2 regions of the Nitrobacter sp. TKz-YC02 genome follow, and region 1 is predicted to be linked to the other one. Evidence: riboswitches for the same ligand, from Rfam matches in the RefSeq annotation. Region 1 holds a riboswitch; the other holds the start of a gene.
What was found. A riboswitch is a leader RNA that binds a small molecule or an ion and turns the genes downstream of it on or off. The one in region 1 is predicted to bind cobalamin.
Positions count from the first base shown of each region.

Region 2: it holds a riboswitch for cobalamin, as region 1 does, so the genes downstream of both, ACM561_RS11145 (TonB-dependent receptor plug domain-containing protein) here and metE (5-methyltetrahydropteroyltriglutamate--homocysteine S-methyltransferase) in region 1, are expected to answer to the same signal.

Region 1 covers NZ_CP180728.1:3,440,551-3,447,399, reverse strand. Annotated here, with positions in the region: gene ACM561_RS16600 (epoxyqueuosine reductase QueH) at 144-812, shown strand; cobalamin riboswitch at 849-1,055, shown strand; gene metE (5-methyltetrahydropteroyltriglutamate--homocysteine S-methyltransferase) at 1,161-3,497, shown strand; gene ACM561_RS16590 (hypothetical protein) at 3,917-4,285, opposite strand; gene ACM561_RS16585 (hypothetical protein) at 4,667-4,936, shown strand; gene ACM561_RS16580 (hypothetical protein) at 5,368-5,607, opposite strand; gene ACM561_RS16575 (hypothetical protein) at 5,939-6,604, opposite strand; gene ACM561_RS16570 (hypothetical protein) at 6,608-6,849, opposite strand, start outside.
Region 2 covers NZ_CP180728.1:2,333,193-2,340,041, reverse strand. Annotated here, with positions in the region: gene ACM561_RS11150 (peptidoglycan-binding domain-containing protein) at 1-146, shown strand, start outside; gene ACM561_RS11145 (TonB-dependent receptor plug domain-containing protein) at 345-2,429, opposite strand; cobalamin riboswitch at 2,543-2,737, opposite strand; gene rpe (ribulose-phosphate 3-epimerase) at 2,956-3,657, opposite strand; gene ACM561_RS11135 (P1 family peptidase) at 3,950-4,948, opposite strand; gene ACM561_RS11130 (cytochrome c biogenesis CcdA family protein) at 5,099-5,833, shown strand; gene ACM561_RS11125 (branched-chain amino acid ABC transporter substrate-binding protein) at 5,930-6,849, opposite strand, start outside.

The DNA.
Region 1 (6,849 bases):
TCACAATTCTCGTAATTCACAGTTCGGCGAAAAACGCTGTGCAACCATCGCTCTGTCCAACTCTTGACGCTTCGATCATACAGACCATTATCTGCGCAGATATGCCGCGGCGTTTGTCTCGCGGCTCAACCGCCGAGTCCGCCGTGACCGAACTTGTCCGACCGAACCTGACGCCCCCGAACGGGCAAAAGAAGGTGTTGCTGCATTCCTGTTGCGCGCCCTGCTCGGGCGAAGTGATGGAAGCGATGCTCGCCTCGGGGATCGACTACACGATCTTTTTTTACAATCCGAACATCCATCCCCTGAAGGAATACCTGCTGCGCAAGGATGAGAATGTCCGCTTCGCGGAGAAGCATGGCGTGCCGTTCGTCGATGCCGATTACGATAAGGACAACTGGTTTGCCCGCGCCAAAGGGATGGAGTGGGAACCTGAACGCGGCGCGCGCTGCACCATGTGCTTCGACATGCGCTTCGAGCGCACCGCGCTCCATGCGCATGAGCATGGCTTTCCGGTGATGACGTCATCGCTCGGCATCTCCCGGTGGAAGAACATGGCGCAGATCAATGACTGCGGCCACCGCGCGGCCGGGCGTTATGACGGCCTGTCATATTGGGATTTCAACTGGCGCAAGGGCGGCGGTGCGCAGCGAATGATCGATATCAGCAAGCGCGAGCAATTCTATCAGCAGGAGTATTGCGGCTGCGTCTATTCGCTGCGCGATACCAATCAGCACCGCCGGGATCAGGGCCGGTCACCGATCGTGATCGGGACGCAATTCTACCGGCACGGCGAGGATTCGGACCCGACATAAGATGCGCGGTGCCGGTTGACGGCCCGTGGACGGTGGCCCATAGGTTGGCGTCGAGGTTCTCCGGGACAATTCAAGCCCGGAGCTAAGAGGGAAGCCGGTGCGTCTTCGGACAAAACCGGCGCTGCCCCCGCAACTGTAAGCGGTGAGCCGTGGTCCATCAGTGTCACTGGGAGCAATCCCGGGAAGGCCGGACCAAAGCTGAGACCCGCGAGCCAGGAGACCTGCCCCGACAACATAGTCGTCCTCGGGCGGGGTGTCCCGGTGGTGCGCTTGCGGTTTTCATGGCGAGCTCGCCATGAATCCCATGCCGCGTCGCTAAGGCCCAGCCCCCAACATATGGGGTAAGCCGTGTCAGTTTCCTCTCTTCCTGTTGCTACGCTCGGCACGCCGCGCATCGGTCCGCGCCGTGAACTGAAAATCGCGCTTGAAAGCTACTGGTCGGGCAAGTCCGACGAATCCGCGTTGCATGAAGCGGCAGCCGGGTCGCGGGCCGCGAACTGGGCGCGACAGAAGTCGCTCGGCGTCACCGTCATCCCGTCGAACGATTTCACGCTCTACGATCATGTGCTCGACACCAGCGTGATGGTCGGCGCGATCCCGGATATCTACGGATGGAAAAGCGGGCCGGTGCCGCTTGCAACCTACTTCGCGATGGCGCGCGGTGCGCAAGGCGAAGATCACGATTCGAGCTGCGCGCATGGCCATCATGGCGACGGTCACGCGCATGGTGCGCCGGCGCAGGAGATGACCAAGTGGTTCGACACCAACTACCACTACATGGTCCCTGAATTCACCAGCGGCCAACGTTTTGAACTCTCTTCGCTCAAGGCCGTTGACGAATATCGCGAGGCCAGGGCGCTTGGCTATCAGACAAGGCCGGTGCTGCTCGGTCCCGTCACTTATCTGAAGCTCGGCAAGAGCAAGGACGCGAATCTCGATCCGCTGTCGCTGCTCTCCGGCCTGCTGCCGGTCTATATCGATCTGCTCAAGCGCCTTGCCGCGGAGGGCGCCGCATGGGTGCAACTCGACGAACCCTGTCTCGTTCTCGATCTCGACGATGCGACCCGCAAGGCGTTGCGCGTGACATACGAACAGCTCGCGAGCGCGCTGCCGAAGCTGAAGATCATGCTGGCGACCTATTTTGGCGGTCTCGGCGATAACCTCGATACTGCATTGTCGCTGCCGGTCGCGGGCCTCCACCTCGACCTCGTTCGCGCTCCGGAACAACTCGACACCGTGGCGGCAAAGGCGAGACAGGATCTGGTCTTGTCCCTCGGCGTGATCGACGGCCGCAATATCTGGCGCGCTAATCTCCCCGCATTGCTCGACCGTCTGGAATCCGTGGTCGCCAAACGAGGCACCGATTGCGTACAGATCGCGCCGTCCTGCTCGCTCCTGCATGTGCCGATCGACGTGGCGCTGGAAGCCGATCTCGATGCCGAGTTGAAGAGCTGGCTCGCGTTTTCGGTGCAAAAGATGGGTGAACTGGCGACGCTGGGTGAAGCCCTGGCCAGAGGTCGCGCGTCGGTTGCCGATGCGGTGGACGCATCCGCGAAGGCCGCGGCGGCCCGCAAAATGTCGCCGAAGGTCCACGACGCGAAAGTCTTGGCGCGGATCGCAGCCGTCACCTCGGACATGGCACGGCGCAAGCGCGTGTTTGCAGATCGCGCGAAGTTGCAGCGTGAACGCTTCGGCCTGCCGTCGTTCCCGACCACCACGATCGGTTCGTTCCCACAGACCGCCGAGGTTCGAAAGGCGCGTTCGGCGCACGCCAAGGGGGCTTTGAGCGACGCCGACTACGAGACCTTTCTGCGGGAGGAGACGGCACGAACTATCCGCTGGCAGGAAGACATCGGCCTTGACGTGCTCGTGCACGGCGAGTTCGAGCGCAACGACATGGTGCAGTATTTCGGCGAGCAGCTGTCCGGATTCGCTTTCACCAGGTACGGCTGGGTGCAGAGCTACGGCTCGCGCTGCGTTCGTCCGCCGATTTTGTTCGGCGACGTGTCCCGGCCCAAGCCGATGACCGTCGGCTGGTGGAAATACGCGCAGTCCCTGACGTCGAAGCCGATGAAGGGCATGCTCACCGGTCCCGTCACCATTCTCAACTGGTCGTTCGTGCGCGATGACGTGCCGCGTAGTCTCGCCTGCCGGCAGATTGCACTTGCTATCCGCGACGAGGTCGCGGACCTGGAGGCAGCCGGAGCGTCGATGATCCAGATCGACGAGGCCGCGCTGCGCGAAGGACTGCCGCTACGCCAGTCCGAATGGAAGACGTATCTCGACTGGGCGGTCGAATGTTTCCGTCTGTGCGCGAGCGGCGTCGCCGACGCAACGCAGGTTCACACGCACATGTGCTACTCGGAGTTCAACGACATCATCGACGCGATCGCGACGATGGATGCTGATGTCATCTCGATCGAGACATCGCGATCCAAGATGGAGCTGCTCGACGCCTTCAAGACCTACAAGTATCCGAACGAGATCGGCCCCGGCGTCTACGACATCCACTCACCGCGGGTGCCAGCGGTTGATGAGATGACCGGCCTGCTCAAACTTGCACGCCAGCGCCTTTCGGACAGGCAGATCTGGATCAATCCGGATTGCGGGTTGAAGACCCGCAAGTGGGAAGAGGTCAGGCCGGCGCTCGTCAACATGGTGGAGGCGGCGAGGCTGATGCGTTAACGCGCGGGCCGCGGACGATCGGCTGCGCCGAACGCGCATATATAGGGAGAGAGATGGTCCCGGCCGTCTCTCTCCCGGCGGTTAGGACGTGCGCGCGCTCCGTGCGCAGTGAGGAATCCTAAACGCGGGAAACCTCGTATGAGGACGAAGGATTGAGTGCATACGGCGAGACCTGACGATCTGAATGCACAAGACAATGCAGCGAGACGTACGCTATCTTCAGCGACGCCTTGTGATTTTCTTGCTGCACAGGCGCCACATCCCCCGATTTCTTTGTGGCTCTAAGTGTACTCCGTATTGCAGCGGGGTATAGGAGGGATCGGTCCTCTGCATTATCCGGTGCATTCCCATAGCTCACCCGTTGATCGCGCCAAGGCGAGGTTGGCTAGAAGCAATCGGTTCATGGGAACGATGATCGATCAGGCCGTCCGGTTGCGGAATACGACAACCACAAACAGCGCCATAGCCAACACCATGACCAGCGAACCAGCGATGGGCGCCGCTTTATAGGCCGTGCCCCCCACAATCACGAGGGCTATTCCGGCTGGAAGCAGAATGCCGCCGAGAATGTGAAGCCAGCCCTGAATCCGGGCCAGCGTTGTTCTGCCTGCGGCCGGAATCAACCGGTAGTAAAGGCCGAACAGAAACAGCAGGACGCCGCCGACTAGGTTGAGGTGAGCATGAGCCGGCGCAAGGACGAAGTTCTGCTGGATCCCCATTGCGATGCCAGCAATCATGCCCACAAGCAAAATCACCACGCTCACGCACATCATCAATGATCCGATCATTGTCCTTTTTCCTATTGATGCCAGTCTAAATGGATAAACTTAGCGCGGTCCGCTTAGCGTGATCGTTCGCTCATTCACAAACTAACTTATCTCTTCATAAGGCGTCGTCCAAACCGATCTATATCGACCGACTCACGACGCACCGGCAAGCCTTCGGCCGATTCTTGATAGATAGACTTTCGCTGCGAGCCACCGCCCGTCGAGACGGTCCCTAAAGCTGAATCGTGTCTAGCGGTAGCGCGATTTCATAGACGCGCCACGATCCGTCGCCTTGTACTCGCCTGCTAAGTGTATGAAAAACCTAGATTCTGATGCAAAATATTGCATCTCGTGAATTTTTGGTAGCGTCATTCGTTTGCATTTTTCCGTGGAGATTGAGAAATGGACTTTGAAATGGTTTTCGCAGCCGCATTGCTCACTGACGACATACTCGCTGCAATTCATGACCTGCATGCCTACGCAAACGGCGGCGGAACGTCCATTAGCCGTAACAGACTTCGCGAAATCGTCGATAAATACGTGACTTATGACGAGAAGGATTTTGCAGAACTTCGCAGGGATGTGGATTGGAGCGCTGTTGTATCGTATTGGCGCGAAGCGGTCGCGCACATGGAAGAGGCGATCAAGGGAGAAGTTCCCGTGTACAAATAAGTCTCGGGACAAATTCGAAAGTGCGCGCGCGAAGCAGTCGATTGCGCCGGCGCAATGCTACGAGACGAGATGCCGAGCAATGGCGTGAGCTAAGGGCATCTCGATGTAGTGGAAGCAGTACTGACAGCGGTGAGTTCGCGAGTGCGGTCTTGCTAAAAGTATGGTGAACCGCCAAGGGATCATCGGCACTTTAAATGGCGCGCGACGTACTGCTCTCTGCTCGCGCCGTTCACGTGCTATCAGGGTAGGCGCCGTGAATCACCCTACCTATACCGCAGCGCCTGACAACGTAATCTGCTTGCCAGCGTCCCAACTTCGTTGAAGGGCGATTCCCGTGAACACGGTGAGGCCGATACGGCAGTTAACCCATTCACTCTTTAGTGCCCTGGTTCGTCCGTGCTGCCAACTCGCGAACATGTTCGCGGTCCGCTTCACCCGATCTCAGATGACTGACTCGGGCTATGGATGCGTTCGGCAAGTTCGTGCAGGCATTCCACCGCGTGGCTACGTTCCACACCTTGCAAAGTGGTCAACCAATCTTCAACGGCGCACATCACACCGAATGAAACTTCGTGGTCCGAGAACTTCTCGAAGCTCTGCAACTTGCTCAGAAATAGCTTCGTTTGATCTTCAACGATCTCTGAGTTCCAAACGATATCTGAGTTCCGCATAGCATTCTTCCTTTCGGATCGACTCGATTGTTACTTCAAAAGGCAAACGTGGCAGAACAATAGCGATGAAGTCGATGAATGACTCACGAAATATTACCCGAGTACCCTTTTTATGTAGCAGAGTTGTGCAACGATTTGGTTAAGTGCTCGTTCCATCTGGATCTGGAATCTCTTTAGCGTTTCAAACACCCGTTGGCGTTTCTAAACCAATGCTCCTTGCAACCGGAACGGTTCCTGGCGTCTTTATCCGTGGCAGGACTATTGGCGAAACGTGCCCCGCGTTCCGCCGCTTTCTCCAGCCCGGCCGCACGAGAAGGCGGACAGAACGCAGTCACTTACAGGCAATGCTTATGGGTGCCGACCCAGGAGGCAATCTTAATTCTTGATTGCCCGATGTCTGAAGTCGCAACTCGGTCCAGGAGCCGCTGATTGTCAAAGGTCCATGTGCAGCGGACAAGTGAGAGGTCGCAGGTATCGTTACGGTGACTGCGGTTATAGTTGTCTGTTCAGATTCTGCCCATAGATAAAGACCTAATAGCAATGCAACGATAGCGATCATCCCGAACCCTGATTGCAAATTTAGCTTGCCTACAATGGGCACCGTGGACCACGGATCGCCAACCATGCCATTCCGACCGTCAGCTTGTTTGTAAACCGTACTGATAGCGCTGAACCCGCTTGTCATGCTCGCGATTAGGAATGCTACGGCAACACCAAAGCAGATAATGGTTGGTGATTGCCAGCCGAGTCCGCCACTGCGCGCAAACTGCAACATAGTTCCGGCAGCTACGAGAACTGCTATGCCCACTGTGATCAGCATCTTTGCTGTTTCCACAGCTAGCTTTGTCGCTTCCTTCTTGTCATCAGGCGAACGCCCGCTAATTCGCGCTTTCAACTCATTCAGATAGGTCGCCTGTGCTTCAGGAGTCGCACCAAATCGAGTGTCCGATACCGCTTCCAAAGCGGCGATTGCGGGTCGTGGGTCAAATCCGCTCATGGATCACGCCCAACCGAACATTTCAGCTAGCGAGGGCCAAACCGCCTCGATAGCTTGGATTACCTCGTGGGAAGAGCTTTGAGCTTCTTTTCTCGTCTCGCTCATTTGAGATAAAACTCGATCGAGACCTGCGAACACAGCGTCCGCATGAAGAGGGAATGCATGGGGATAATTAGGCAAGGGAAGCGGGTTCCCAAATATCGGCGCCGCGCTTTCAATTCGGCCGAGATAGGGCCGGATGATCA
Region 2 (6,849 bases), 1.1 Mb from region 1:
AATTTAAGCCGACAGGAACGGCCGGACCCGAAACCCAGGCAGCGATCCGGAAATTCGAGCAGGCTCGCCGGATGCCGGTGACCGGCCAGATGTCCGATCGTCTCGTGCGCGAGCTCGTTGCCCTGACCGGACGGCCGATCGATTAGACTACAGCGTTTCGAGCGAAACATATCCTCGGGCTTGACCCGAGGATGGATGACCTGTTCGCGTAAAGAAAACACGTCAAAACAAAAAGCTAAAGGCCCGGCTTTGATTCATCAAAGCCGGAAATAGCTTTAGCGAGCTCCGTTGTTGCGTGGACTCCCGCCGCCTTTTCACTTCTCCTCGTCGGGAGAGGTCGAGAGCTATCGCACCCCGTAACTTGCCACCCGGATGCCGCCAAAAATCGCGAGGCCTGGCGCAAGGAACCCGGTCGGGTTTTGGTAGCGGGCATCAAAGAGATTATCGATCCGCCCGAATATCTTGACCTGGTCATTGACGGCGTAGTCGCCACGCAAGTTCACCAGCGTATAGCCCGGCGCTACAATTCCGGAGATTGAACCGTCGCGGGTGACATCAATCCAGTCGTTGACGCGGAGCACGGTCGCCGACAGTGTCAATGCATCGAGGGGGAGCCAGGTCGCGGTTGCGCTCCACTTTTCCTTCGGTCGGCGCAGCAGCTGCATACCGGTGGCTGCATTGACGGCACGGGTAAAGGTGTAATCTGCGCGAATTCCGAAACGCTCGGTGATCTGTGCCGAAACGAAAGTTTCGGTGCCTTCGGTCGTCGCACTGTTCACGTTCACCAACGATGTGAACGTGGCATTGTAGTCGATCAGGTTGGTGATGTCGTTGTGGAAGTAAGTCGAGCCGAACCGTACGCGATCGTTGAACAGCGGTTGCTCGAATCCGGCATCGTAGCCGCGACTATCTTCCGGTTTCAGGTTGCGATTGGCGAAGAAATTGAAGGTTGGAAAGTCCCGGAACAGCTGGCTCAGCGAAGGCGCCTTGAATCCCGTGCCGTAGCTTGCTTTCAGTTTCGTTTCCGTGATGGGAACAATGATCGCCGGCGCGACTCGGTAGGTCATACGCTCGCCGAACAGGTCGTTGGAGTCTTGGCGGACATTCGCAACGAGGAAAAGGCGGTTCGCGAGAGCTGATTGCAACTCGATGAAGCCTGCTTTGTTGCCGTTCTTAGCGGCAAGATCGGTGGTGTCGATGCGATCGGTCTGATGCTCGGCGCCGAAGACCAGATGGTTGTCACGCGCAATTTCGGCCACCGTGCGCCAGTCAAACTTGAGGCGCTCGCCCGTGGTAGTCGTGACCGGACTGCCGGGACCTGCGTCGTAGCCCCTACTGTTGGTGTAATTGACACCGAAGTAGCTCTGGACGCGCCCGTCGAACAGAGACCACACGGCTTCTTCGCGGTTGAAGAGTTGCTGGACGGCGTGTGTGCTCTGGGTGGCGTTGGGAGTGCTTGGAAATCCACCGTCGCCCGTGAAGAGTAGCGTCGCGTCAGTATAGCGGACCACCGAATTGACGGTCAGATTCTCATTGAGATCGACGCCGAGCTTGGTCGAATAAGTCATGTTGTCATAGTTGTTTCCGATCGCTTGCCGTCCCGGCGGGAGAAGCTCCGGCGGTGTGACAGGAACATCTCCGGCATGGAGATGGGCGACGTTGACCGCATAGTTGAAGTTCTTTTCGGAGCCGCTCAATCCGAGCGTCTGGTTGAACGTTTTGAATGAGCCGGACTCGATTGACGCGGTGGCGCGCGGAGGACCTTCTCCCTTTTTTGTGATGATGGAGATAACTCCGCCGATTGCGTCGGAACCATAGAGTCCGCTTTGCGGACCCCGGAGAATTTCCATCTGCTGAATGTCCGCCGCAAGAAGGTGCGCATAGTCGAATGCGCCATTCGCGTTGCCGGGATCGCCGATGTCGATTCCGTCGAGGATCACCTTGGTGTGGTTGGCGTTCGTGCCTCGCATGAAAACCGAAGTCTGGGCGCCCGGTCCGCCGGCTTGCAACACATTCAGACCGGGAGCCGTCCTCAGGATATCCGGAACGGTGCGGTACTGCTGGGTCTGTATATCCTTCTCGGTGACGATGGTGATGGAGCTTGCCAATTGCCTTGCAGGCGTCACCACTCCCGTGGGGCTGACCACGGTAGAGCCCATCGTGCCTGGAACGGGAGTCTCAGTGATAGGAGGTTGTCGAGGAGCGGAACGGGCCGCACGGCGCGATCGCGACGCCGCGCGGTGCGATGGCGGCCGTGAATCTGTCGTTCTATCCGGCGGCGGCGCGATCCGGATCGGAGGCAGCAGATTGGGAGAGGCGGATTGTTGCGCGTTCGAAGGCGTATTCAGGCCGACCGATCCCAGCGAGGCGAGGATGGTGGATGCAAGCAGGCTTCTGCGATAAACCCCGGACAAGAAGGAGCCAAACATTAAGAAAACCTCGGCAGGACGTCGGTGGCACGTCACAGCGAACGAGGTTTCACGGGAGCCTACGTTGGCGCCGATGAAGCGGATGTCTGTAGTCCCCGACTGACATCTTCGCGTGTGACCACGGGTTGACGGCAGGTCTCCTGGCTCGCGGGTCGTTACCTGGCGTCGCCTTCCCGGGGCCGAGATATCCCAGTGGCGTGTGACGCAGATTCACCGCTTACAGTTGCGGGGGCAGCCGTGGCGTTAGGATGATCCCGCACCACGTTCCCTTTTGATCTCCCGAGGGAGAACCGTCGCCGATCTGTTTGGGGGGGAACAAAGTCGATGTCAATCGACTGAGCGATTCAGCTACGGCTTTTCCTCGTGGCGTTGCATATCCGCAGCAACAAGTTGCCGCCGGCGAGATCTGCTTTGTCTGCATTCTCGAGGCTGTATGTTGCCGATGCGAGCAAGCCGTCTGGGCAGGCGGACTTGCAACCATCCTGTTTGGGGCGGGAGCTATACGCTGCCGGTACCGGCGTTTGCGTCAGACCACTTCGCCCCGTGCTGCCGCGGCGGCGCTGCGGATCGCGTCCATGTTCGCCTTGTAGGACTCCATGGTGCCGCCCTTGAACACCGCGGAGCCCGCCACAAAGGCATTGGCGCCGGCGGCGCCGAGTTCACCCGCAACGTCGGGGCCGACTCCGCCGTCAACCTCGATGTCGATCGGCCGTCCAGCGATCATCGTACGCAAATCCCGAATCTTGCCGACCGCCGAGGAGATGAACTTCTGGCCGCCGAAACCGGGATTGACCGACATCACCAACACCAGATCGACCATGTCGAGCACGTATTCGATGGTGGAGAGCGGCGTTGCGGGATTGAGTGTGACCCCCGCCTTCTTGCCGAGCGCGCGAATGGCCTGCAGCGAGCGGTGCAGGTGTGGTCCCGCTTCGACGTGAACCGTGATGTGATCACAACCGGCCTTGGCGAAGGCTTCGAGGTAAGGATCGCACGGCGAGATCATCAGATGAGCATCGAAGATCTTCTTCGTGTGCGGGCGCATCGCCTTGATGACATCGGGACCGTAGGAGATGTTCGGCACGAAATGGCCGTCCATCACGTCGAGGTGGATCCAGTCGGCCCCCCCCTGATCGACGGCGCGAACCTCCTCGCCAAGCTTCGAGAAGTCGGAGGCCAGGATCGACGGTGCGATAACGAGAGGACGCGGCACAAAAGTCTGGGACATGAACGTTTCCGAAAATTTCTGCGGAGCTTGAGAGAGCCCCGCGTAACATGAGCCGCGTCCGGGGGCAATGAGCGGCGTCAGCACCGGGTCGGGGGACGGAACGCGAGTACGAGGATTCTCTTCATGACGTTTCTCCATTGCTGAGATGCGCGACTGTGCGCACGAGGAGAGTATCCGCCGGTCAGATTGTTGTCTAACTAACCTTAAATACACAAAATAATACAATTATATATTTATACTATACTTGAATTACATGCCATCCTCGATGGCGGAAATGCACGCCAGATTGGAATCATCTTTCAAACCGATCCTTCCATGCCGGCAATGCGTTCGGAAACGGAAGTGCTTTTGCTTCATAGACGCCGCGTGCGATCGCGCGAGCCACCGTGTTGGCTGCGATCATTCCGAGTTCGGTCAATCCGACGAGCGGATCGATTCGCTTGGCTCCGGTGGCGGCAGCGAACACGATATCGCCGTCCAGGGGAGCGTGAACTGGATAAATCGCCCGCGCGAAACCGGTTTGGGCGATGATCGCAAGCCGTCTGGCTTGCGGTTTGGTAAGCACCGCATCGGTGATGACGATAACGAGCGTAGTGTTTTCGCCAGCGTTTGCTGTCCCGCCGCCCTTCAATCGCATCGCCAGCATCTCCGGCGTGAACGACGGCGGCAACCCACGTCCGCCGTATTCGTCACCGGATTCAAATGGCGCCGCCCAGAACCAGGGGCCGTCTCCGACTGTTACGCTGCCGACCGCGTTCACCACGGCGAGCGCCGCCACCCGCACGCCACTTGGTGTGGCGGCCGAAGCGGAGCCGACACCGCCCTTCATATTGGCGGTCGTAGCGCCAAGTCCGGCGCCGGTGCTGCCGAGTGCGAAATCGTTTCCCGCCGCCGCTGCTGCGGCGTAGCCGAGATCGCGATAGGGCGCAAAACGACCCCACTGCTTGTCGCCACCGTTCAAGAGATCGAACACGACCGCGCCGGGCACAATGGGTATGACCGCGTTGCCGATCGCAAAGCCGCGCCGCTGTTCGGCGAGCCAGGCCTGAACGCCGCCGCCGGCCTCGATTCCAAAAGCAGAGCCGCCTGACAGCGCGAGAGCGTCGATCCGCTCCACCGTATTGACCGGGTCGAGCAGGGTGCTGTCGCGCGTACCCGGGCCCCCACCACGCACGTCCATCGCCGCGACGACTGGGGTATCGAAAAGCACCGCCGTGACGCCTGACGCCAGCTTCGTGTCGTCTGCGTGGCCGACACGGACCCCGGAAATGTCGGTAAGAAGGTTCTTCATGGTTCGGTCTCGTTTGCGGGCGATGGGAAACGGCCGACCGTCAGATGACGGCACGGGCGTGTCCGGGTCAACCGATCACGCCTGATCACAAATGTCACGGAAGGAAGCGAAGCCCTTGCATCGTGGCGCGATGGCAGGGCAAGTAGCCGCATGATTCACGACGTTTCCTTTCCCGCCGCCATGGTCGCGGGCCTTGTCAGCTTCCTGTCGCCCTGCGTTCTTCCGCTGGTGCCGCCTTATTTGATCTATCTCACCGGCACTACCATCGAACACGTTTCTCACGACGAGACAGTGAAGGCATCGAAGCGGGCCGTGATGCTCGCCGCGTTGATGTTTGTATTCGGCTTTTCCACGGTCTTCGTCGCGCTAGGCGCCAGTGCGAGCTTCATCGGCAGCCTGATCCGGGCCTGGTCGGCGCAATTGTCGATCGTTGCCGGCATCGTCATCATCATCATGGGCCTGCACTTTCTCGGGCTGACGCGAATCGGCTTTTTGATGCGCGAAGGACGGCTCACGGCGCCGAAGCCGGTCGGGTTATGGGGCGCCTATGTGATGGGGCTCGCGTTCGCATTCGGGTGGACGCCGTGCATCGGGCCGATCCTGGCGGCGATTCTGTCGGTGGCGGCGGCGGAGGACACCGTCGTGAAGGGAGCGGGTTTGCTTGCGGTGTATTCGGCCGGGCTCGGCCTTCCGTTTCTGCTGGCGGCATTCATGGTTGAACAGTTTTCTTCGCTGCTCAATCGGATGAAACGTCATCTCGCTAAGATAGAGCGTGGAATTGGCGTACTCATGGTGCTGACCGGCATCGCATTTCTCACCGGAACGATCTCCAACGCTAGTATCTGGCTGCTAGAGACCTTTCCGGCGTTGCAGAATTTCGGATGATTGGACGAGGCACCTGGCTTTACTCTCGCTCGGTAGGATGACGCGCGCGGGTCTTCCCCGCGTTCGCGGGGACGATGCCATGATGAATGTCGCGGCTCAGATGGCGGGGTCGATCTCGGCATAGTTGCCCTTGTCGTCCCATTTGTAGATGACATAGCCCATCTGCTTGATGTCGCCCTTCGCATCGAATTCCAGCTTGCCGAGAATGGTATCCCACGCGCCTGCCTTGATGACTTTCATCACCTTCATAGGATCCGTCGTGCCCACTTTGGCAGCGCCCTGTGCCCACACCTGCATCGCCGCATAGGTGTAGAGCGTGTAACCTTCCGGATCGACGCCCTTGGCCTTGAATTTCTCGACGATCGCCTTGGCTGTCGGCTTCTTGCGCGGGTCCGGGCCGAAGGTGAACAGTGTGCCCTCGGCAAGAGGGCCGGTAATGGATGCGAACTTCTTGTCGTTCATGGCGTCGCCTGCCATCAGGATGGTCTTGAGGCCCTGATCACGCATCTGGCGCAGGATTAGTCCGGCCTCCTGATAATAGCCGCCGACGAACACCAGATCGATGCTGTCGCGCTTCAGCCGCGAGACGATGGAGTTAAAGTCCTTGTCGCCCTTATTGTAGGACTCGAACATCTTCTCCTGAAATCCGGCCTTGTTCAGCGCCTTCTTGGTCTCGTCGGCGAGGCCCTTGCCGTAGGTGGTCTTGTCGTTAAGGATGGCGATGTTCTTGCCTTTGAAGTTTTCGACGATGTATTCAGCGGCGGCGACGCCTTGCTGGTCGTCGCGGCCGCAGACACGCAGCACGTTCCACAGCTTGCGTTCCGTGAACAGCGGGTTGGTCGAGGCCGGCGTGATCTGCAGTACATTGCCGTCGGCGTAAGCTTCGGAAGCCGGAATGGATGACGACGAGCAGAAATGCCCGGCGACGAACGGAATACCCCGGCTTGCGATTCTTTCTGCGATGGAGCGCGCTTGCTTCGGTTCGCAGGCATCGTCGCCGATGAACAGCTTCAGCT